Regions from separate parts of the Streptomyces nitrosporeus genome, predicted to be linked through region 2. Evidence: riboswitches for the same ligand, from Rfam matches in the RefSeq annotation. Region 2 holds a riboswitch; each other region holds the start of a gene.

Region 1 (7,450 bases), 1.3 Mb from region 2:
AGCGTACGCCCTTCGCGCACCTCGAAGTCCAGTCCGTCCAGCACGGGCGGCCCGTCCTCGTAGGAGAAGGACACCCCCCGCAGGGCGACCAGGACGGCGGACCCACTCACGGCGGACTCACTCACGGCGGACTCACTCACGACAGCGGCCTTTCCAGTACGGAGGTGAGAACGGCCAGAGCGATGAGCAGCACCGCACTGCCCGTCAGGAAGCGGGCGGACACCGGGACCTCGGGCACCAGGACCCGCAGCGTCCCGTCGTACCCCCGCCCCGCCAGCCCCGACTGGAGCCGGGCCGCCCGGTCGAAGGCCCGGACGAAAGCGGTGGCGCCGAGCCCGCCCAGCGACCGCCAGGCCGCCGCCCGCGTGGTGTGCCCGAGCCGCGCGGCCTGCGCCTGCCGGACACGGCGTACCGACTCCAGCAGCAGAAAGCTCATCCGGTACGTCACCAGAGCGACGTCCACGACCGGTGCGGGCACCCCGGCCCGCACCAGCCGGGGCAGCAGGTCCGACACCGGGGTGGTGAAGGCGAACAGCAGCACGCCCAGGGACGCGGCCGAGGTCCGCAGCAGCAGCTCCCCGGCCCGCAGGGGCCCGCCGCCGGCCAGGCCGACGAACCCTTCGGGCCCGCCGACCCGCACCAGCAGAGGGAGCGCCCCGGTCACACAGAAGCCCAGCGGGACCCGGTAGGCCCGCCACAGCCGGCGGGCCGGCACGCCCGCCGGGCCGAGCAGCACCACCAGCGCCGTGACCAGCACCAGGGCCGCCCCCGGCCAGGCCGGCAGCGAGATGGCCAGCACGGTCAGACCGAGGCCCAGGACCGCCTTGTCCACGGGATGGCGGCGGCGCCAGCGACTGCTGTGCGCCGCCTCGTCGATCGGCAGCACGGCCGGATCAGAACTCGCCGGGGCGGGAGCCGCCGGCGCCGTTCTGCCGACCCGCCGGCCCGGCACCCTGGCGCCGGCCCCGGTGCACCCCGAAGTAGTAGCCGAGGACCCCCGCGCCGAGAGCCGCCTGGAGGGCGAAGAGCGCCGACTCGATCTCGCCGGACGGCGGCTCGTACAGCGGGGAGAACCAGGGCTCGTAGTCCGGGTCGATCTCGGTGATCGCGGTCTCCGCCTCCGCGTCGGCGCCGGCGAACGGCTCCTCCTTGTGGTCGCCGAGCCCGAGGACCAGGGGCAGCACCGCCAGCGCGGCGACCGCCAGCAGGAGCAGCGCGTTGACCTTCGTGTGCTTCGTCATCGGGCCACCGCCCCGGCGGCCGTACCCGCGCCGTTCGCCCGGCGCGTCAGGAACACGCCCAGCCGGGTCAGTTCGCCCTTGCTGGACCGCACCAGCAGACGCATCACCAGCACCGTCAGCAGCCCCTCGCTGACCGCGAGCGGGATCTGGGTGAGGGCGAAGACGGAACCGAACGTACCCAGCGCCCCCAGGAACCCGCTTCCCGGATCGGGGAAGGCGAGCGCCAGCTGCACACTGGTGACGCAGTACGTCGACAGGTCCGCGACGAACGCCGCGGAGAACACCGCCGCCATCAGGGCGGCACCGCAGCGCCGCAGCAGCCGGAACACGGCGTACCCGGCCCAGGGCCCCACGACCGCCATGGAGAAGACGTTGGCGCCCAGCGTGGTCAGACCACCGTGCGCCAGCAGCAGCGCCTGGAACAGCAGGGTGATGGTGCCCAGCACCGCCATGACGGGCGGCCGGAACAGGATCGCCCCGAGCCCCGTCCCGGTGGGATGGGAACAACTCCCGGTGACGGAAGGGAGTTTCAGGGCCGACAGGACGAAGGTGAAGGCACCCGACGCACCCAGGAGCAGGGTGCTCTCCGGATGCTCTTTGACCTCACGGGTGAGCGATCTCACCCCGTGGACGACGAACGGCGCGGACGCGACACCCCAGGCGATCGCGTGCTCCGGAGGAAGAAAACCCTCGGCTATGTGCATGACTCGGCAGACCCTCTCCAGCACCTCGTGGATGGTTGAAGCGCCTTGGCCGGTCTCCTGGCTCGCGGGTACCACCGCCCGTGCTCCGCCTTCCCGGGTCGAAGGACCCAGTGGCTGCCCGTGAGGGCTGGAGCAGGACTTCCCGATCACAGTGGCGAGGGCCGCACCGGCATCACACCGGATTTCCCGTTCACCAAGGCGTGGCGACCCTAGTGCCCGCGCCCGCGTGGTGACAAGCGCGTTCCGGTGGCCGGTCCGGCCTGCCCGGCCGTCGCCCCGGGCCCGGCTGTCATCCCGGCCCGGTCCGGTCCCCTGCCGCTCCCCCCGCCGGTCGCCGTCCCGGGCCCGGCCCCCGCCTGCCGTCACCTCGGCTGCGCGGGTTGCAGCCCGGCGTACACGCCTCCCGTGGTCAGCAGTTCCTCGTGCGTACCCACCTCGACGATCCGGCCGTTCTCCATCGCCACGATGCGGTCGGCGCCCTGGACGGTGGAGAGCCGGTGGGCGACGACGAACACCGTGCGGCCGTGCACCAGCCGGGAGAGGGCCTCCTGCACCAGGGCCTCGGAACGGTTGTCCAGCGCGGACGTCGCCTCGTCGAGCACCAGGACGCGGGGATCGCGGATCAGCGCGCGGGCGATGGCCAGCCGCTGCTTCTGCCCGCCCGACAACCGCGCGCCCCGCTCCCCGACGACCGTGTCGAGACCGTGCGGCAGATCCGACACGAAATCCAGCGCGTTGGCGTCGCGCAGGGCACGCGTCAGCGTCTCCTCGTCCGTGTCCCCCATGCCGTACGCGACGTTGTCGCGGATGCTGCCCTCGAAGAGGATCGACTCCTGCGGCACCACCGAGAGGAAGCGCCGGTAGGTCCGCAGGTCCAGCCCGGCCATGTCGGTGCCGTCCAGCAGGATCCGGCCCGAGGTGGGCCGGATGAAACCGATCAGCAGGTTGAGCACCGTCGACTTCCCCGCACCCGACGCACCGACCAGCGCGATGGTCTCACCCGGCCGTGCGGACAGGGTGAAGCCGTCGACCGCCTGCTCCCCGTCGTCGTACGCGAAGCCGGCGTCCTCGAAGTCGATACGGCCGGTCACGCTCTCCACCCGCGCCTTGCCGGCGTTGTTCTCCAGGTCGGGCGCCTGCAGCACCTCTCCCGCCGAACGCACCGACTCCAGGCCCTTGGTGAGGACCGGAGCCAGGCCGAGCAGCGTGGTGACCGACCCCGTCAGTACGGTGAAGAAGGCGCTCAGCATCACCACGTCCCCCGGGGTGAGGGCCATCCAGCCGTGGTAGGCCACCAGGGCGGAACCGGAAAGGCACAGCACGCCGAGCGTGTTGAGGATCACCCAGGACAGCGAACCGAAGCGGCCGTTGATCATGTCCAGGCGCAGACCGGCCGCGAACACCTGGCGCAGGGAACCGTCGACCCGGCCGAGGGCGGTCCGCTCCAGACCGTGGGCGCGGGTGATGGGCATCAGCGCGGTCATCTCCCCGACCCGCGAGGACAGTTGTTCCACCTCGCGGCGGAAGGACTCGTTGTGGCTGCGCAGCCGCGCGCGGAGCTTCATCACGAGGAAGCCCGCCGCCGGGACCACGACGAGGAACACGGGCAGGAACTCGGGCACCCGCACCCCGATGACGACGAGCCCCCCGACCAGGGTGACGACGGCGCCGAGACCCATGTCGGAGCTCTGCTGCACCATCTGCTCCACGGCCTCGACGTCCCGGACCACCTTCGCCTGGAGCACGCTCGAACTGACCCGGGAGTGGTACCCGATGGACAACTGCTGCATCCGGCGGCAGAGCGCGGAACGCAGACTCGTGCCCATACGGCGGATACTGCCGCCGAGCAGCCGCACGTACCACTGGTGGAGCGGGTAGTTGATGACGAGGATGAACAGCAGGACGCCCGTCGACTTCCAGATCCCCGACTCCGGGCCGTGCTCCACGACCACGTCGAGAACGGTGGCGGTGATCAACGGCAGCAGCCAGATCGGGCTGTGCTTCACCACGAAGATGAGTGCGGCCAGGGCGAGGCGGCCGCGATCGGGGCGGAAGAGGAGGCCGAGGGTGCGGACGGGGTTCTCGCCGCGGTAGCGGTGATCGAGGTGGTCGAAGGGGGCCACGGGATCGGCGGCCGAGGGTGAAAGCGCTTTCTCCATAGCTCCATCCCACTGGCTCCGGACGCTTCGGACAAGCCCCCCGCCACCTGGTGGGACAGCGCCCGAAGGCGCCCGCCAGGGCGCCGGCCACCGGCGCCCTGGCGGCACCCCGCGGCCGTCGTCGAGGAGGGGCCCCGCGGCCTCAACCGCCTGTACGTGGCGCTCACCCGGGCCGTCTCCCGCCTGGACATCGTGCATTCCGAGCCGCTGCCGCCCGCGCTGGGACAGGCACCGCCGGGACAGGCGCCGGAGGAACGGACACCGCGGGGGGCGTCCCGGGCCGGGCGGGGGGCCGTCAGCGCAGCGATGCGGGCAGCGGCTCCCGGTGGAGGACACCCAGGCGCTGCGTCGCACGGGTGAGCGCCACGTACAGATCGCTGGTGCCGTACCGGCCGGGTTCCACCACCAGTACGTGGTCGAACTCCAGCCCCTTGGCCTGACGCGGGTCGAGCAGGACCACCGGCAGGGTGAGATCGGGCTCGGCGCCCGCCGTGACGTGGTCGAGCGGGGCGGCGATCTCCTCGTGCAACTCGCGCGGGGCGATCACCGCCAGACGCCCCTCACCCGGGGTCATCTCCGTGACGGCCCGGGCCACCGCGCCCGCCAGGTCCCGGCCCGCGTCCCGGATCCACGGCGCCTCGCCGGTGGAGCGCACCGAGCCGGGCGGCTCGAAGGACGGGTCCTCGGCCCGCGGCACCCGGGCGGCCAGCTCCATGACCTCCGCGGGCGTACGGTAGTTGACCATCAGCCGGACATGCTCGAAGCGGTCGCCGACGTACGGGCGCAGGATCCGGTCCCACGCACCGACACCCGCCTCCTCGGAGGTCTGCGCTGGGTCGCCGACCAGGGTCAGCGAGCGGGTGGGGGAGCGGCGCATCAGCAGCCGCCACGCCATCGGCGACAGCTCCTGCGCCTCGTCGACGATGATGTGGCCGAACGCCCAGGTGCGGTCGGCCGCGGCCCGCTCGGCCGCAGTGCGGTGGTCGGCCTCCTCGTGGCGCTCCGCCATGCGCTCGGCGTCGACGATGTCGTGGGCGGCGAGCACCTCGGACTCCTCGTCCTCGAACTCGTACGTCTCCGACCCCCGCGACAGCTCCAGCACCCCCTGGGCGTAGGCGATCCGCTCCTGGCGCTCCGCCTCGGCCGCGGCGCGCTCAGCGCTGTCGTCCACGCCCAGCAGTTCCGCCGCCTCGTCGAGCAGCGGCACGTCGGCGGGGGTCCACCGCCCGGAACCGGGCGCCCGGCGGATCGCGTCGGCGTGCTCCTGCGGTACGTGCACCGGGTCGGCCAGATAGTCCGCCAGGAAGTCCTCGGGGGTGAGGGCGGGCCACAGCTCACCGATCGCGGCATGCACCCGGGCACTGGCGGCGACCCCCTTGCCGAGCTGGGCGATGTCGTCGGCGCCCAGGAAGTTCGGGCCGCCGTAGGGGTCGGCCCCGATCCGGTCGGCGAGCTGCGCGGTGAGGGCGTCGATGATCCGGAACACGAAGTACGGGCGCGCCAGGTTGTGCGGCAGCCGGGTCTCACGGGCCGCTCGCCGGGCCTCACGGGCGATCTCCCGGTCCAGCACCAGGTCGCCGTCGTCGTGCGGCACGACCAGCGGCGCACCGGGCTCGGGCAGCCGCTGGCGGTCACGTACGGCCAGGGCCAGCGCCTCGGCCATCTCCTCGCCGCCCTTCACCGCGGCGGCCCGGGGCGTATCGGTTCCGCGCGCGTGGACACCGGGGAAGAGCTCGGCCTGGGTGGCCAGCATGACGCCGGTCTCGCCGAGCGCGGGCAGTACCTCGCCGATGTACCGCAGGAAGGCGGGGTTGGGCCCCACGACCAGCACCGCGCGCTTGGAGAGCAGCTCACGGTGCTCGTACAGTAGTAAGGCCGCGCGGTGCAGCGCCACCGCGGTCTTCCCGGTCCCGGGACCCCCCTCCACCACGAGGACCCCCCGGTGCGGCGCCCGGATGATGCGGTCCTGTTCCGCCTGGATGGTCCGCACGATGTCGCCCATGCGCCCGGTGCGCGCAGAGTTCAGCGCGGCGAGCAGCACGGTGTCACCGCTCGGGTCCTCGAAACCGGTGCGCTCACCGTCCTCGATGTCCAGGATCTCGTCGTGCAGTTCCGTCACCGTGCGGCCCTCGGTGGTGAGGTGCCTGCGCCGGCGCAGACCCATCGGCGTATGCCCGGTGGCCAGATAGAAAGGCCGCGCGACCGGGGCCCGCCAGTCGATCAGAACGGGCGTGTGCTCGGCGTCGTCCTCCCGAATTCCGATGCGGCCGATGTGATGTGTCTCCCCGCCGGCCAGGTCGATACGGCCGAAACACAGCGAGCCGTCCACAGCATTCAGAGCGGCCAGCAGCCCCGAGCGTTCGGCGACCCGCACATCGCGCTCCAGACGTGCCTGCAGACCGTTCCCCACCGGTGTCAACGCGTCCTCGACGCCTTGGGCGGCGACCCCGCGCAGCGCGTCGACACGGTCGTAGAGCCGGTTGACGAATTCCTGCTCCAGCTGCAATTCGGCGTGTTCCCGAGTTGACAAGACGGCTCCCTGCCGGATATCGTGTTTCTTGTGAGGCCCCCGATGCGGGGCCTTTTCTGTGGGCGCACAGAAACATTTAATGTACGTGACACAATGCCCGGTCCGCAATTGCGGACCGGGCATTTTTGTCGTCGGGGCGGCAGGGCCCCGGGCGCTCAGGAGGAGCAGACGCCGCCCGGGCACCCCGGGCCCGGGACCCGCAGGACGAGCACGGCCAGGTCGTCGTGCCCGTCCCCGGGATGGTGGTCGGCCAGGGCGGCGCACAAATCGTCGACCCCGTCCCCGGCGTGCCGGCCGGCGGTCGCCGCCAGTGACTCCAGCCCCCGGTCCAGCGGCTCGTCATGGCGCTCCACCAGGCCGTCGGTGTACATGACGACGGTACTGCCGGGCGGCAGGGCGTAGGTGTGGTCGGGCCTGGGCATGTCCGCATCCACGCCCAGCGGGATGCCGGGCTCGGCCTCCAGGTAGAGCACCTGCCCGTCGGGGAGCAGGACCAGGGGCGGCGGATGGCCGGCATTGCTCCAGCGCATGATCCACCCCTCGTACACGGGCTCGATGCGGGCCACACAGGCGGTGGTCACGGCGTTGCCGCCGGTGGCCAGCATGATCCGGTCCAGCCGGCTCAGCTCGGTACTGGGGGGCGTACGGCCGTCGAACGACAGGGCCCGCAGCATGTTGCGGATCTGCGACATCGAAGCGGCGGCCTCCAGGTCATGGCCGATGACGTCCCCGATGACCGCCACACAGGAACCGTCCTCCAGTTTGAAGGCGTCGTACCAGTCACCGCCCAGATGCCCCGGCGCGTTCGCCGGCCGG
Region 2 (7,450 bases):
GTCCGTCGTCCGGTATCGAAACCGGCTGTCCCTGTGGCATTACGCGGCCCTCCCCGCTGCAGTGACGTCCTTGACCAGCCCGGCGATCGAGTCGGCCCGCAACTCGTCGAGCGTGACGGCGGTCCCTCCCAGATCCCGGGCGAGCTGTGCGGCGAGCCCCAGGCGTACGACACCCGTCTCGCAGTCCACCACCACCGAAGCGGTGCCCTCGGCCGCGTGCAGCCGGCCCGCCCGCGCCGCCAGCGCCACCGGCTCCGGACCACCGGTCGCCCGCCCGTCCGTCACCACCACCAGCAGCGGCCGCCGCGAGGGGTCCCGCAGCCGCTCCACCCGCAGCACGTCGTGCGCCCTCAGCAGTCCGGCCGCCAGCGGGGTACGCCCGCCCGTCGGCAGCGACTCCAGCCGCGCCGCCGCCGCGTCCACCGACGAGGTCGGCGGCAGCGCCACCTCGGCACCGGTGCCCCGGAAGGTCACCAGCCCCACCTTGTCCCGCCGCTGGTAGGCGTCCAGCAGCAGCGACAGCACGGCACCCTTCACCGCGCCCATCCGCCTACGGGCGGCCATCGACCCCGAGGCGTCCACCACGAACAGCACCAGGTTGCCCTCGCGCCCCTCCCGCGCCGCCTGCCGCAGATCGTCCCGGCGCACCACCAGCCCGCGCCCGGACCGCCCGCGCGCCCGCTGGTGCGGGGCCGCCGCCCGTACGGTCGCCGCCAGGTGCAGCTTCGTCAGCGCGCCCTCCGGCCGCCGCGCCCCCGTGGTCCGCCCGTGCTCGGTCCGGGCCCGCGAACGGCGCCCGGCCGTGCCCTCGCCCAGACCCGGCACGCTGAGCATCCTCGTCCGGAACGGCTCCGACGCCCCGACCGGCCGTTGCTCCGCACCCGCGCCGCCCGCGCCACCGCTCCCCGCGGCCGGCGCGGGCTCCGGCCCGTCGCCGCCCGCGTCCTCGCCCCGGTCCGGGGCGTCGGGGCCGCCGCCCTGCGAGGGCAGCCCCCCGCCGCCACCGGGCCCCGGACCGTCACCGCCCCCGTCACCGTCGCCGTCGCCGTCCGGACCGCCCTCCGCGTCCCGGAGCGCGTCGTCCAGCTTCTCCTCGTCCAGCCCCGGAGCGTCGAAGGGATTGCGCCGCCGCCGGTGGGGGAGCGCGAGCAGGGCGGCCTGCCGCACGTCCTCCCCGGTCACCTCGGCGCGCCCCGCCCATGCCGCCAGCGCGGTCGCCGTACGGGCCATCACGATGTCGGCCCGCATCCCGTCGACCTCGAAGGCCGCGCACGTGGCCGCGATCTGCCGCAGCACACCGTCGCCCAGCACCACCCCGGGCAGCAGGAGGCGCGCGGCGGCGATCCGCTCCCGCAGCGCCTCCTCCTCCTCGGCCCAGCGCGCCGCGAAACCGGCCGGGTCGTCGTCATAGGCCAGCCGCCGCCGCACGACCTCCACCCGCTCACCGGTGTCCCGCGACGCCGCCACCTCGACGGTCAGCCCGAACCGGTCCAGCAACTGCGGCCGCAGTTCGCCCTCCTCGGGATTCATCGTCCCGACCAGCAGGAACCGCGCCGCGTGCCGTACGGAGACACCCTCGCGCTCCACATACGAAGCACCCATGGCCGCGGCGTCCAGCAGCAGGTCCACCAGATGGTCGTGGAGGAGGTTGACCTCGTCGACGTACAGGATCCCGCGGTGCGCGTCGGCCAGCAGACCCGGCTCGAAGGCCTTCACGCCCTCCGAGAGGGCCCGCTCGATGTCGAGCGCCCCCACGAGCCGGTCCTCCGACGCGCCGACCGGCAGCTCCACGGTCCGCGCGGCCCGCGGCACACCGGGACCGTTCTCGTGGGGCCCGTCCGGACACGCCGGATCGGGCGCCGCGGGATCGCACGAGAAGCGGCACCCGGCCACCACGGACACCCGGGGCATCAGCGCGGCGAGCGCCCGTACGGCGGTGGACTTGGCGGTGCCCTTCTCCCCGCGTACGAGGACCCCGCCGACGGCGGGACTGACGGCGTTGAGCAGGAGCCCGAGCCGCAGATCGTCCTGCCCGACGATCGCGGTGAAGGGATAGGGCGTACTCACGGTGCCTCCTCGGTCGTGTGCGCTTGTGTCACGGCGTGCCCCGGCCCGGCCCCCGTGTCCCGGGCCGCCTGTCCGGGCCCGTCCGGTCCGGTTCCCGGCGCCCCCGGCGGGACGAACGGCAGTCCCGCCGGCGCCCCCGTGTCGATCAGCCGCCACAGCGCGTCCGTGTCGGCGTACCGCTCCACCAGGTCGCCCAGCCGGTCCAATTGCTCCTCCCGCAGCGCCGCGAAACACGTGTCCGGGGCCACCGCGAACCGGCGTCCCGCCACCCGCGCCACCTCCGTCAGGAACGCCCGCCGGAAACCGTCGCTCTCCAGCGACCCGTGCCAGTGCGTCCCCCACACGGATCCCACCCGGCACCCGTCCAGGAAGGGCTCACCGCCCCGCACGTCGGCGAGGCCGTGATGGATCTCGTATCCCTCCACCGTCTCGCCGAGCGCCGATCCCACCGGCCGGGCCAGCACCTTCTCCCGGCCGAAACGGATCCGTACCGGCAGCAGCCCGAGCCCCTCGACCAGCCCGGCCTTCGACTCCACGTCGTCCTCGATGCTCTCGCCCAGCACCTGGAAGCCCCCGCAGACACCCAGCACCGGGCGCCCCTCCGCGGCCCGCCGCGCCAGGGCGCCGGCCAGCCCCCGCTCCCGCAGCCAGGCCAGCGCCTTCACCGTGCCCCGGGTGCCCGGCACCACCACCAGGTCCGCGTCGGCGAGCTCCTCCGCCCGGTCCACGAACCGCACCACCACACCCGGCTCGGCGGCCAGCGCGTCCACATCGGTGAAGTTCGACATCAGCGGGACCGCGCACACCGCGACCCGCAGCACCTCCTCGCCGACCGGCGGCGCCACCACCGACTCGCGCACCGCGCCGCGCAGCGACACCCGCAGCCCGTCCTCCTCGTCGATGCCCAGCCCGTGGGCGAACGGCAGCACCCCGTACGTCCGCCGCCCGGTCAGCTCACGCAGCATGTCCAGGCCGGGCTCCAGCAGCGAGACGTCCCCCCGGAACTTGTTGACGAGGTACCCGGCGACCAGGGCCTGGTCCTCGGGATCCAGCAGCGCCGTCGTCCCGAAGAACGAGGCGAACACCCCGCCCCGGTCGATGTCCCCGACCACCAGCACCGGGAAGCGGGCGGCCCGCGCGATCCCCATGTTCACGATGTCCGTACGCCGCAGGTTGATCTCCGCCGGTGACCCCGCGCCCTCGCAGATCACCGCGTCGTACGTGCTCCGCAGCTGCTCCAGGCACTCCACGACCGTCCCGAACAGCGACTCCTGGTGGCCCCCGTGATAGCCGCGCGCGCTCATCTCCCCGACGGGCTTCCCCATCAGCACCACCTGGCTGGACCGGTCCCCGCCGGGCTTCAGCAGCACCGGGTTCATCAGCACCGTCGGCTCCACCCGGGCGGCCTGCGCCTGCATCGCCTGGGCGCGGCCGATCTCCGCGCCCTCATGGGTGACGAAGGAGTTCAGCGACATGTTCTGCGCCTTGAACGGGGCGACCTTCACCCCCCGGCGCACCAGCCACCGGCAGATGCCCGCCGTCACCACACTCTTGCCCGCGTCCGACGTGGTCCCCGCGACCAGCAGTCCGCCACTCATGTCCGCTCCTTCCCCGCCGCCGTGCGCGCCCGTACCCTCCCCGGGCGCGCGGTCATGTATCCCACCGCGAGCCGCCCGGCCACACACACCCCCAGGGCCAGCGCACCCACCCGGCGCGACAGCCGCACCGCGCGTTCGACATCCGCCACCCGGACCTCACGCCCGGCCTCCCCGTTCAGCACCGGCCGGTGCTCGACCCGCCCGCCGTACGCCAGCGTCCCGCCCAGCCGTACGCCGAGCGCACCCGCGAAAGCCGCCTCGACCGGGCCCGCGTTGGGGCTCGGATGGAGACCGGCGTCCGCCCGCCAGGCGCGTACCGCCGCACGGGGGCGCCCGCCCGCGGCCACGGCGAGCGCGGCGGTGAGCCGGGCGCCGGGCCAGCCGGCCAGGTCGTCGAGACGGGCCGAGGCCCAGCCGTACCGCCGGTACCGCGGCGACCGGTGGCCGACCATCGCGTCCAGGGTGTTCACCGCCCGGAAACCGGCCAGCCCCGGCACCCCGCCCAGGGCGCCCCAGACCAGGGCGCCCACCACGGCGTCGGAGGTGTTCTCGGCGACGGACTCCACCACCGCACGCGCGATCTGCGGCCCGTCCAGCGCCTGCGGGTCCCGGCCGCACAGGCGCGGCAGCCGCTCCCGGGCCAGGTCCAGGTCACCGGCGGTGAGCGCGTCCCCGACGGCCCGGGCCTCACGGCCCAGCGAGGTGCCCCCGACGACGGACCAGGCGGTCACGGCGGTCAGCGCCACAGCCGCGGCGGGACGGCCGCGCACGGCGCGGGCGGCGAGCGCCGCGGCGCCCACGGTGCCCCCGGCGCACAGCAGCGTGTGCAGGGCACCGGCGCCGCGGTGATCGCGCCACAGCCGCTTCTCGACGCCCGCGGCGGCCCGCCCGAAGGCGGCGACCGGGTGGCCCCGCCGGGGGTCACCGAGCAGCAGGTCACCGATCAGGCCGGCGGTGGCGCCGTACGCGAAGATGCGGTCGGCTCGCACGGATCAGCCCGCCGTCGCGCCTCGGAGGGACGGCGTCACGGGGGGCGGGGGGAACGGCGCACGGCGGCCGGGCATGGCAGATGTCCTCACTCAGGGTCCGCGCCCTGGTTCGACGTGACGGCGACGAGAGTCTCCTGGCTTCCGGATCCGCGCTTCCCCCGGCCTTCCAGCCCGCGGTGGCGGGCCGTGACTTCCGTGTGGGGGAGTGCTCCCCGGTGACAGTGGCGGGACCGCGCCGGATTCGCACCGGCTTCCTCTCCTGTCGCCGTAAATGGCTCCGGCAGTCCACCACGCCCCGTGAGCGCCCGTCAACCCGGCGCTGACCTGCGAGGCCGTGGCGTGGGCAGACGCACACGGGCCCGTACGCACCTCAGGTGCGTACGGGCCCGTGCGGAGACAAGGGGCGGGGGACCGTCAGGCGACGATCAGATAGATCCCGTAGGCGACGGCTGCCACGCACAGGGCGAAGCAGGCGTACGCCCCGGTGCGGACCAGTGCCGCCGGCCCGCCGTCGCGCGTGGCCGACGCCTGCTTGGCGAGGCCGACGATGCCGAGGGTGAACAGGCCCACCAGGGCGACGGTGACCACGAGACTGACTCCGAAGACGGAGCCGAGAGCTGCCCAGTCGATGTTCATACGGATCTTTCCTTACACCGTGGCCGGACGGGCCGGGTCGGCCGGGATCTCGGCGGTGGGGGGCGGGGCCGGGATGGTGGCCTTGAGGTCGGCGACCGCGGCGTCGGTGGGCGGCGGGCTGACCGCCGCGATGGCGGTGGTGACGACGCCCGCGGGCTCGGCGGCGAAGCCGTCGTCCTCGCTCGCGGTGACGTTGGTGTGGTCGACCGGCTTGCGCCGCGACAGCAGCCAGATGGCACCGGAGCCCGCGACGAGCAGCACGGCCACGACGGCGACGCCCCAGCTGCCCTGCTTGGTCAGGAGCTCCGCGCCCGCGCCGACCAGACCGGCGGCCGGCAGCGTCAGACCCCAGGCGACGAACATCCGGGTCGCGGTGGACCAGCGGACCGTGCCGCCCTGGCGTCCGAGACCGGCACCCATCACCGCACCGGAGCAGGACTGCGTGGTGGAGAGGGAGAAACCGAGGTGGGAGGAGGCCAGGATGACCGTGGCCGCACTGGTCTGGGCGGCGAAGCCCTGCGGCGGCTTCAGGTCGGTCAGACCGCTGCCCATGGTGCGGATGATGCGCCAGCCGCCGAGGTAGGTGCCCAGCGCGATGGCGATACCGGCCGACGCGATGACCCAGACCGGCGGGTTGGAGCCCGGGGCGAGCACCCCGCCGGTGACCAGTGCCAGGGTGATGATGCCCATCGTCTTCTGGGCGTCGTTGGTGCCGTGGGCCAGCGAGACCAGGCCCGCCGAGGCGATCTGCCCCACGCGGTAGCCCTTGGCCGTCGACTTCAGCTGCTCCTCGTCGGTGATCTTCCGGTTGATCCGGTACGTCAGCCGCGTGGCCAGCAACGCGGCCACACCGGCGACGAGGGGAGCGGCGAGCGCCGGCAGCAGCACCTTGGTGACGACGGTGCCGCCGTTGATCGAGGACCAGCCGGCCGACATCACCGCGGCGCCGATCAGACCGCCGAAGAGCGCGTGGGAGGAACTGGAGGGCAGGCCGACCAGCCAGGTCAGCAGATTCCACAGGATGGCGCCGACGAGCGCCGCGAAGATGACCTCGGTTCTGAGGCCGTCCTCGTCGACGATCCCGCCGGAGATCGTCCTGGCGACCTCCACCGACAGGAACGCGCCTACCAGGTTGAGAACGGCGGACATGGCCACCGCGGTCTTGGGCTTGAGAGCGCCGGTCGAGATGGTGGTCGCCATCGCGTTGGCGGTGTCATGGAAACCGTTCGTGAAATCGAACACGAGAGCTGTTACGACCACGATCGCAAGCAGCAGCGTGATGTGTTCCATTTACCCAGGCAATCGTTCGACGTCATTGGCAGTTTGAACGTAAGCATGCTGGGTGAACGGAAGATGAACTGGGCAGGGCGCTGCGGTGACCCCAAGCGTGTGCGGACATTCCGTTTGAGCCCTCCCGAGGTCACGGCACCCTCCCGGGGCGGCGGTGGCGCAAGCCTTTACCGGGCTTTGGCGAACTCTTGGCCCCGGCGGGGCGGAGCGTCCGAAGCCGTGAGGCAGCTCACCCGGCCCGCTTCGCGAGAGGTCGTTAGGATTCCCCCTCATGAGTGACGGCGTGGCGGGCGACGCGGTTGACGGAGGGCTGGGGGCGGCCGGCGGGGACGCCGTCGGACGGGCCTGGAGCGAGGTCGTGGCGACGGCCCGCAGGACGGCCGCCGAAGGGCTGGTCGTCGGCACCTCGGGCAACGTCTCCGCACGCGTCGGCCCGGTCGTGCTGGTCACACCCAGCGGTGTCCCCTACGACCGGCTCGGCCCCGGCGACGCGGTCGGCGTCGACCTCGAAGGCCGCCAGGTCCTCGGCACGCTGGCCCCGACCAGCGAGGTCCCCCTCCACCTCGCCGTCTACCGGCACACCTCCGCGACCGCCGTCGTCCACACCCACGCGGTGCACGCCACCGCCGTCTCCACCCTCCTCGACGAGGTCCCGCCGGTCCACTACGTCACCGCCCTGCTCGGCGGCACCGTCCGCACCGCCCCCTACGCCCGCTACGGCACCGCGGAACTCGCCGCCCACATGCTCGAAGCCCTCCGCGACCGCACCGGATGCCTCCTGCGCAACCACGGGACGGTCACCTACGGAGACACCCTCGACCAGGCGTACGAGCGCACCGCCCAGCTGGAGTGGATGTGCCGGCTCTGGCT
Region 3 (7,450 bases), 6.0 Mb from region 2:
CGCGGGCAACGCGGCGCTCAACGCCGGGATGGCCGTCGGCCCGCTGGTCGCCGGGCCGTTCGTCCTGTCGTCGCCCGGTTGGCTGTTCGCGGCCGTCACGGCGCTGTTCCTCGCGGTCACCGCGGGACACGCCCGGCTGCCCGGAAGAGAGGGGGAACACCCCGCCGGATCGGGGGGCACGGCCCGGCCGGGTCTTCTGGCCGGGGTGGCGGTCCTGCCGTTCGCCGCCAACGCGCTCGCCTTCCACCTCTACTTCCACTTCCAGCACTTCCTGGCGGTGTACGCCGTCGAGCGCACCTCCAGCGCGTTCTACAGCGTGGTGCTGCTGCTCTGCTTCACGCTGGTCATCGTCGTACAGCCGCTCGCCTCCGGCCTGATCCGGCGTATGCCGTACGCCCTCGCCCTCGCGGCAGGCTTCACGGGCCTGGCGGCGGGCATGGCCGTGCTGGCGGTCGGCACCCGGGCGGCGCTGCTGGCGGGCGGGGCGCTGATCACCCTGGGCGACATCGTGCTGTTCCTGAAGAACGACCTGGAGGCACTGCGCCGCAGCCCCCGCTCCGATGCCGTGGTCTTCGGTCAGCAGCGGCTGGCCGCGGGCCTGGGCGCCTGCGCGAGCGGTGTGCTGGGCGGACAGCTGTACGGCCTCGGCGAACGGGCCGGACACACCGGCTGGTTCTGGATGCTGGCAGCCGCCCAGTGCCTGCTGCTCCCCCCTCTGCTGCTCACACTGCGCCGACGCACCGCGCGGCGCCCTGTCCCCGACGGCGACCATGAAGGAGCACTGACGCGCGATGACACGGACGGGCGGGTTCCAGGACGATGACTTCTGGACCGAGTTCCATGACTTCCTCTTCTCCGAGCAGCGCCACGAGCAGGCCGAGGAGCTGCTGGACACCTCTCCCCTGCTGGACTTCCCGCAGGGGGCGCGCGTGCTGGACCTGTGCTGCGGGCCCGGGGTGTTCACCGTGCCGCTCGCCCGCCGCGGCCACCGCGTGACCGGGGTGGACCTGAGCCCGGCCATGCTGGACCGGGCACGCAAGCGGTCGGCCGGTGACAGGGTGACGTACGTGCGGGCGGACGCACGCGAGTACGAGGCACCGGGCCGCTTCGACGTCGTCCTCAACATGTTCACCTCCTTCGGGTACTTCGAGGATCCCGCCGACAACGCGCGCGTGCTGCGCACCATGTACACCTGCCTGGCACCCGGCGGCACGCTCGTCCTGGACCTCGCCGGGAAGGAACTCCTGGCCCGCAGGGTCACCCCGCCCAAGGTGGTGCGGCGGGGCGACGACGTGATGGTGCAGACCGACACCGTGCTGGACGAGTGGGCGCGGCTGCGCAGCGACTGGGTGCTGGTCCGGGGCGAGCGGGTGACCCGGGCCACCTTGACCTGGTTCGTGTACAGCGCGGTGGAGCTGCGGCGGATGGCCGAGGAGGCGGGCTTCGGGCGCGTGGAGGTCTTCGGCGGATTCGACGGACGTCCTTACGACGAGAACGCCGAGCGTCTCGTCCTCCGGGCTGTCCGCGAGGCGTGAGCCGGGCACCGGGCGTGCGGACGGGACCGCACGCGCTTTTGCCGTCGGCCGGGGCGACGTAGGATCACCTGGTCATCGCCGCGACGGGAGACAGGAAGCCGGTGCGAATCCGGCACGGTCCCGCCACTGTGACCGGGGAGCGCCCCTCCGACACGCCACTGCGCACCGCGCGGGAAGGCGGGGGGAACGTCGATCCGGGAGTCAGGACACTGGTCCGTCGCGGGCCCGATCCGAGGAGCGCGGACTCCAGGAGGCTTCACGTGTCCCAGCTGTTCACCCCTGCCCGCACGCGCGGGTTCCTCCGTGCCATAGCCGCCGCCATGGCTCTTTCGTCCGTGCTGCTGACCACCGGCTGCGGTCCGTCCGGCGGGAGCGCCGGGGACGCGAAGGCCGCCGCGGGCGAGCCCGCGGGCTTCCCGGTCACCATCGACAACTGCGGTGTGAGGACGACGTACGACGAGCCGCCGTCGCGGGCGGTCACCATCCACCAGCACCCGGCGGAGCTCATGCTCGCCCTCGGTCTGGAGGACCGTATGATCGGCACGGCCTTCCCCGACTCCGCCGTCCTGCCCGAGCTGAAGAAAAACTACGAGGCGATCCCCGAACTGGCGGAGAGGGAACCGTCGTTCGAGAAGGTCCTGGACGCCGGACCCGACTTCGTCTACGGCGGCTACGGCAGCGCATTCGCCGAGAACGAGGGCCGCTCCCGCGAGGCGTTCGCCGCCGTCGGCATCGACACCCACCTCAACCGTGAGTACTGCGGCAGGAAGCGGGTGACGATGAAGGACACCTACGACGAGATCCGCACCATCGGCGAGATCTTCGGCGTCCCCGGCCGGGCCGGCGAACTGGTCGCGGACCTGGAGGACCGCGTCGGCAAGGCCGCCGCCAAGGCCGGGGGCGGGCCCAGGATTCCCGTCTTCGTCTACGACAGCGGCGACAAGAGCGCCTTCACCGCAGGCGGCAGGAGCCTGGGTACCGAGCTGATCCGGCTGGCCGGGGGCGAGAACGTCTTCGCCGGCCTCGACGACGTCTTCGGCGATGTCTCCTGGGAGCAGGTCGTCGAACGCAAGCCGGAGGCCATCGTCATCTACGACTACGCGGGCGCCGGAAGCGTGGAGGAGAAGAAGGAGTTCCTGCTCTCCCGGCCCGCGCTCGCCGACGTACCCGCCGTCAGGAACAAGCGGTTCGTCGTTCTGCCGTTGACCGCTACCCTGGTCGGCGTCCGTTCGGCCTACGCGGTCGAGGACCTGGCTCGCGGACTGCACCCCGCGAGCTTCCGGTGACCCGGGCGGCCGCCACCGGTACGTCCGTCGAGCGGACGGTCCAGCGGCAGAAGGCCGGCGCGTCAGGGCCGGGCCGTGCGAGGCCGGCCGTCACGCTGCTCGTACTCGCCGTCCTGCTCGTCGTCTCCGCCACGGCGGGCCTCGCCATCGGCTCCGTCCGGGTGCCGCCCGGCCAGGTGTGGGACATCGTGACGCACGCGCTGGGCGCCGGCTGGCGGCAGCCGGACTGGCCGCGGGCCCGGGAGACCATCGTGATGGACGTGCGGGCGCCGCGGGTGCTGCTCGGTGCGGTCACCGGCGCAGGCCTCGCGGTGATCGGCACCGCGCTGCAGGCCCTGGTGCGCAACCCGCTCGCCGAGCCGTACCTGCTGGGCGTCTCCTCCGGGGCGTCCCTCGGCGCGGTCTCCGTGATCGTGTTCGGGGTCACCCTCTTCGGGCCGGTCTCCCTGTCGGTGGCCGCCTTCGTGGGCGCCCTGGGCGCGCTCCTGCTCGTGTACGCCACCGCCCGCACCGGCGGACGTATCACCTCGGCACGGCTGGTGCTGTCCGGGGTGGCGGTCGCGGCGGTGCTCACCGCGGTCCTCGATCTGCTGCTGCTCACCACCGGCCGGGGCAACGAGGCCCGCGCGGTCCTCGCCTGGACCCTGGGCGGCCTCGGCGGGGTCGACTGGGGCACCCTGTGGCTGCCGAGCACGGCTCTGCTGTTCGGTATCGGCGTCCTCATGGTGCAGGCGCGCAACCTGAATCTGCTGCTGGCCGGCGAGGAGGCGGCCACCACGATGGGGCTGGACGTGGGCCGGTTCCGTGCCCGCCTGTTCGTCGTGCTCTCCCTCGTCACGGGAGTGCTGGTCGCGGCGGCCGGGCCGATCGGCTTCGTCGGGCTGATGATGCCGCACATCGTGCGCCTGTTCGTCGGCGGGGACCACCGCCGGGTACTGCCGACGGCGGCGCTCGGCGGTGCGGTCTTCCTCATCTGGGCCGACATCGCCGCGCGGACGATCGCCGCGCCGATGGAAATACCCGTCGGCGTGCTCACGGCCCTGTGCGGCGGGCCGTTCTTCCTGTGGCTGATGCGCCGGGACGCCCGGCGCGGCACCGACCGAGGAGTGGCATGACCGCGACCGAACTGAGCATCGACGGCGTCACGCTCACCGCCGGAGCCCGTCACCTGGTGCGCGACGTCTCCCTGACCGCCCGTCCGGGCGAGACCATCGGGCTCGTGGGCCCCAACGGCAGCGGCAAGTCCAGTCTCCTGCGCACCGTCTACCGCGTCCTGCGCCCGGACACCGGTCGGGTACGCGTCGACGGAGGCGACGCCTGGTCACTGCCGGTACGGCAACTGGCCCGCACCGTGGCGGCGGTGGTCCAGGACTCGGCGGCCGACTTCGACCTCGCCGTCCGCGAGGTCGTCGCCATGGGCCGCACCCCGCACAAACGGCTTCTGTCCGGTGACACCCCCGAGGACACCGGGTTCATCGACTCCGCGCTCCTGGCGGTCGACGCCGTCCACCTGGCCGACCGCCCCTTCGACCGGCTCTCCGGCGGCGAACGCCAGCGCGTCCTCATCGCGCGTGCTCTCGCCCAGCGGCCCACCCTCCTCGTCCTCGACGAACCCACCAACCATCTCGACATCCGGCACCAGCTGTCCGTGCTCGGCACCCTGCGCCGCCTGCCCACGACCGTGCTGCTCGCCCTGCACGACCTCAACCTGGCCGCCTACTACTGCGACCGCCTCTACGTCCTGCACGACGGCGCGGTCACCGCCTCCGGTCCTCCCGCCGAGGTCCTCACCCCGCACCTCCTGGCCGAGGTCTACGGAGTGGCGGCGGAAGTCGCCACCCATCCGTGCACGGGAGCGCCACAGGTGACGTTCCTCCCCGAAGGGCCACGCGTCTGAAGCGCTCCGGCGGCGGCCCCGGCGCCGATGCCACCGTCCTCTGTAGAGTCGGCGCGGTCCTCAGGGCCCTCTGACCGTCCTCACCCGTGGAGACCCCCGTGCCCGACCAGCCACCGCTCCCGTCGGAACCCGGCGGCGATCCCGGTCCGGAAGAGATCCTGCGCGTGCACGCGGCACCCCGCGACCGGACGGTGGACGACCACATGTTCGACGCCGGAAGCGACGCCTGGGGGTCCCCCTGCAGCTTCCGGCTCCAGCTCTTCACCGCTCCGGGCCACCGGCCGGTCGCGGTGGCGACGCAGACCTACGACGAGGGCACCAGCCTGACGAACGCGGCCGAGCGCTACGCCTCCCGCGTATGGGAGCTGTATTTCCCGGACGCCCCGCAACCGCCACTCTGGATCCAGCGCCAGGTGGACCCTGCGGCCCCCGGGCCGGACGGCGGATACGAGATGGTGGTCTTCCACATGGACAGCCGTTCCGAGCTCCGCGCGGCCGGGTGGGTGCCGCTTCGCGCACAGCAGCTCACCGCGCTGGTCGGCGCACCGGTGGACGGCACCCGCGGCGAGGGCTACGCCCCTCGCCCCGAGCCGCCCGAGGAGCAGTTGCGATACGAGATCGTGGCGGTCACCGACCTGCCCGAACCGGACCCGTTCCGGGAGGCCTGCATGGTGTCCGGTTCGCGTGATCAGCCCCACGGGCGCACTTCCTGCTGCTGGTACCACCAGCAGGACTGGGCCGGCGTCAGCGAGCTGGCGATCGGACTGATCGAGCGGGCGAGGCGTGAGGGGAGGCCGGACCGTGAGATCGCCGAGCAGCACATGACGCTCGCCAGGGAACTCGGTACCGGCGACCAGGACCTCATGGCCCTCAACTCCATGCTCGAACCGGGCCTGGGGATCGCCCCCGCGGGCGACTCCTACACCAACGGCAACCACCGGTCACGGGCGATGAAGGACGCGAAGGTCGCGCGTACCGTCGTGGTCACCTGGCTGACGCCCGAGCCCGAGTAGTACAGCCTTCAAAGAGCGACTGGAGTCTGCCGTCACCGCGAGCAGGGGCCGATGGCCGCGCGGACACGACACCACCGCGGAGCGCGAGGCCGCCCTCGACGCCGGGCAGAGGCCGGCCCTCACACGGCGTGCTCCCACGCGCCGGGGTGGATTCCGTTGCGGAGCCGCGCCGATCGGCCGCGGGACACCTTTCCGGGGTGCTCCTTGGACGTGGTCACGATGCGCCGGCGGATGGTGGCGGTCTCCGCAGGGGCCGTTGCGTGGCCGGGAGGGGTGAGGCCGCCGATCTGAGAGACGGCCCGGTGGGGGACGTCCGCATCGCTCTGCCGGGGGTGGGTGAACGAGACTTCGCGGTGGCGGCGTGGGAAGGCGGCTTCGGGTACCCCGACCGTTTCCGCAGCAGCCGGCGGGCCCGGAAACGGCTCGGCCGCCCCGGCCCCGTCGAGTTCGAGGAGAAGTGCTACGCCGGCCTGGCGACGGCCGGACAAACGAACCTGATCACCCGTCAAACCGCCCCGGCCGACTGGTCAGCACCTCCCGCACACCGGGGGCCTCGGTCAGCCGGAGAGTCACACAGCTCGGACGATACATGCCACGGCCACCACGCATGCCATGCCCGCCGCCAGAAACACCGGGACCGCCACTGTCATATAGACGGCGTTGGGAATGAGCGCGCGAACCGGCCAGACGTCAGCCACCTTTGGATCCTGCGGCAGGTAGACGATCTCCACCTCGCTCCCCTTTTCCGGCAGTACGCCCTTCCACGCACGGGCGACCATGTGATTCGTCACGCCAGACGGGTCCGCGAATGCCACGACGACCCCGTTGCCGTAGCGGCTGCTTGTGTATCCGACACACCTGCCCCGAGTACGCGCTCCCCTGGTGCCGAGTCGTACTTTGGCGACGAAAATCTCCAGCAGCGCCCGAAGGGCTACGTACATGAGGAAGGAGAGCCCGGAGAGTGCCACTACGGCCACAAACGCCAGCGCATGCGCCATATCGAACTCTCCCGAGATGTGGATGACCTCGTGCAGGAGACGGGAAGTATCCCTGGCCCGCACCGGTGGAACATACCGAGGGGCTTGTCGGCAGCGAAGAAGGCAGCACTTCTCCGGGGGACGAAGTGTATCGAGTCCTGTCCACGTCTCCGCGTGGAGGGCGACGGGGAGGGAGCGGTGAGGTCGCGCGGACTGGCGGACTGCTTCCGGCCGAGACCGTCCGCGAGCCCGGGCTGGACCGGACTGTCGGGGGTGCTTGCACCGTGGTGTCGGCTGCCGGCAGTGCACGATCCGGGGAAGACCGCCGCCGGGCCCGGGATCAGCGGGTCCGCCGCCCGTGCCCGTACCGACGCGCTCCTCGATCCGCTCGCCGCCCGTGCGCCGGGGCCGCTGAGGGTGCCGCGCGACCACGAACCGGGCTTCGTCCTGCCCGCGCTCTCGGAGAAGCACCGCGTGTCCGGTTCCCGGTCAGGCCGCCCAGCGGCGGAGTTCCTTCTTGTCGGGCTTGCCCGCGTCCGTCAGCGGCAGCGCCTCCACGAACTCGATGAGGTCGGGTACGTAGAGTTCCCCACGCCTGTCACGGACCAGGGCGCGCAGGTCCTCCGCGGTGGTGGTGCTGCCGGGCGCGAGGACGACGGTGGCGTGGACGCGTTCGATGCGGCCCTGGTCGCGGACCCCGTAGACGGCGCTGTGGCGCACGTCGGGATGGGTATGGAGGAAT

Evidence for each region. A riboswitch is a leader RNA that binds a small molecule or an ion and turns the genes downstream of it on or off. The one in region 2 is predicted to bind cobalamin.
Region 1: linked by a shared signal. The riboswitch ahead of CP967_RS32940 (energy-coupling factor ABC transporter permease) and the one ahead of CP967_RS27000 (cobalamin biosynthesis protein) in region 2 are both predicted to bind cobalamin.
Region 3: linked by a shared signal. The riboswitch ahead of CP967_RS00305 (ABC transporter substrate-binding protein) and the one ahead of CP967_RS27000 (cobalamin biosynthesis protein) in region 2 are both predicted to bind cobalamin.

The regions. Positions count from the first base shown of each region.
Region 1 is NZ_CP023702.1:7,396,710-7,404,159, forward strand. Features, by position in the region: gene CP967_RS32925 (energy-coupling factor ABC transporter ATP-binding protein) at 1-110, opposite strand, end outside; gene cbiQ (cobalt ECF transporter T component CbiQ) at 137-886, opposite strand; gene CP967_RS32935 (energy-coupling factor ABC transporter substrate-binding protein) at 894-1,241, opposite strand; gene CP967_RS32940 (energy-coupling factor ABC transporter permease) at 1,238-1,945, opposite strand; cobalamin riboswitch at 1,976-2,158, opposite strand; gene CP967_RS32945 (ABC transporter ATP-binding protein) at 2,308-4,104, opposite strand; gene CP967_RS32950 (HelD family protein) at 4,400-6,610, opposite strand; gene CP967_RS32960 (PP2C family protein-serine/threonine phosphatase) at 6,790-7,450, opposite strand, start outside.
Region 2 is NZ_CP023702.1:6,111,639-6,119,088, forward strand. Features, by position in the region: gene cobO (cob(I)yrinic acid a,c-diamide adenosyltransferase) at 1-40, opposite strand, end outside; gene CP967_RS26990 (putative cobaltochelatase) at 40-2,067, opposite strand; gene CP967_RS26995 (cobyric acid synthase) at 2,064-3,665, opposite strand; gene CP967_RS27000 (cobalamin biosynthesis protein) at 3,662-4,654, opposite strand; cobalamin riboswitch at 4,783-4,910, opposite strand; gene CP967_RS27005 (hypothetical protein) at 5,069-5,290, opposite strand; gene CP967_RS27010 (inorganic phosphate transporter) at 5,303-6,580, opposite strand; gene CP967_RS27015 (class II aldolase/adducin family protein) at 6,852-7,450, shown strand, end outside.
Region 3 is NZ_CP023702.1:70,616-78,065, forward strand. Features, by position in the region: gene CP967_RS00295 (MFS transporter) at 1-823, shown strand, start outside; gene CP967_RS00300 (class I SAM-dependent methyltransferase) at 792-1,535, shown strand; cobalamin riboswitch at 1,627-1,747, shown strand; gene CP967_RS00305 (ABC transporter substrate-binding protein) at 1,856-2,821, shown strand; gene CP967_RS00310 (FecCD family ABC transporter permease) at 2,818-3,936, shown strand; gene CP967_RS00315 (ABC transporter ATP-binding protein) at 3,933-4,718, shown strand; gene CP967_RS00320 (hypothetical protein) at 4,817-5,731, shown strand; gene CP967_RS00325 (hypothetical protein) at 6,301-6,792, opposite strand; gene CP967_RS00330 (AMP-binding protein) at 7,198-7,450, opposite strand, start outside.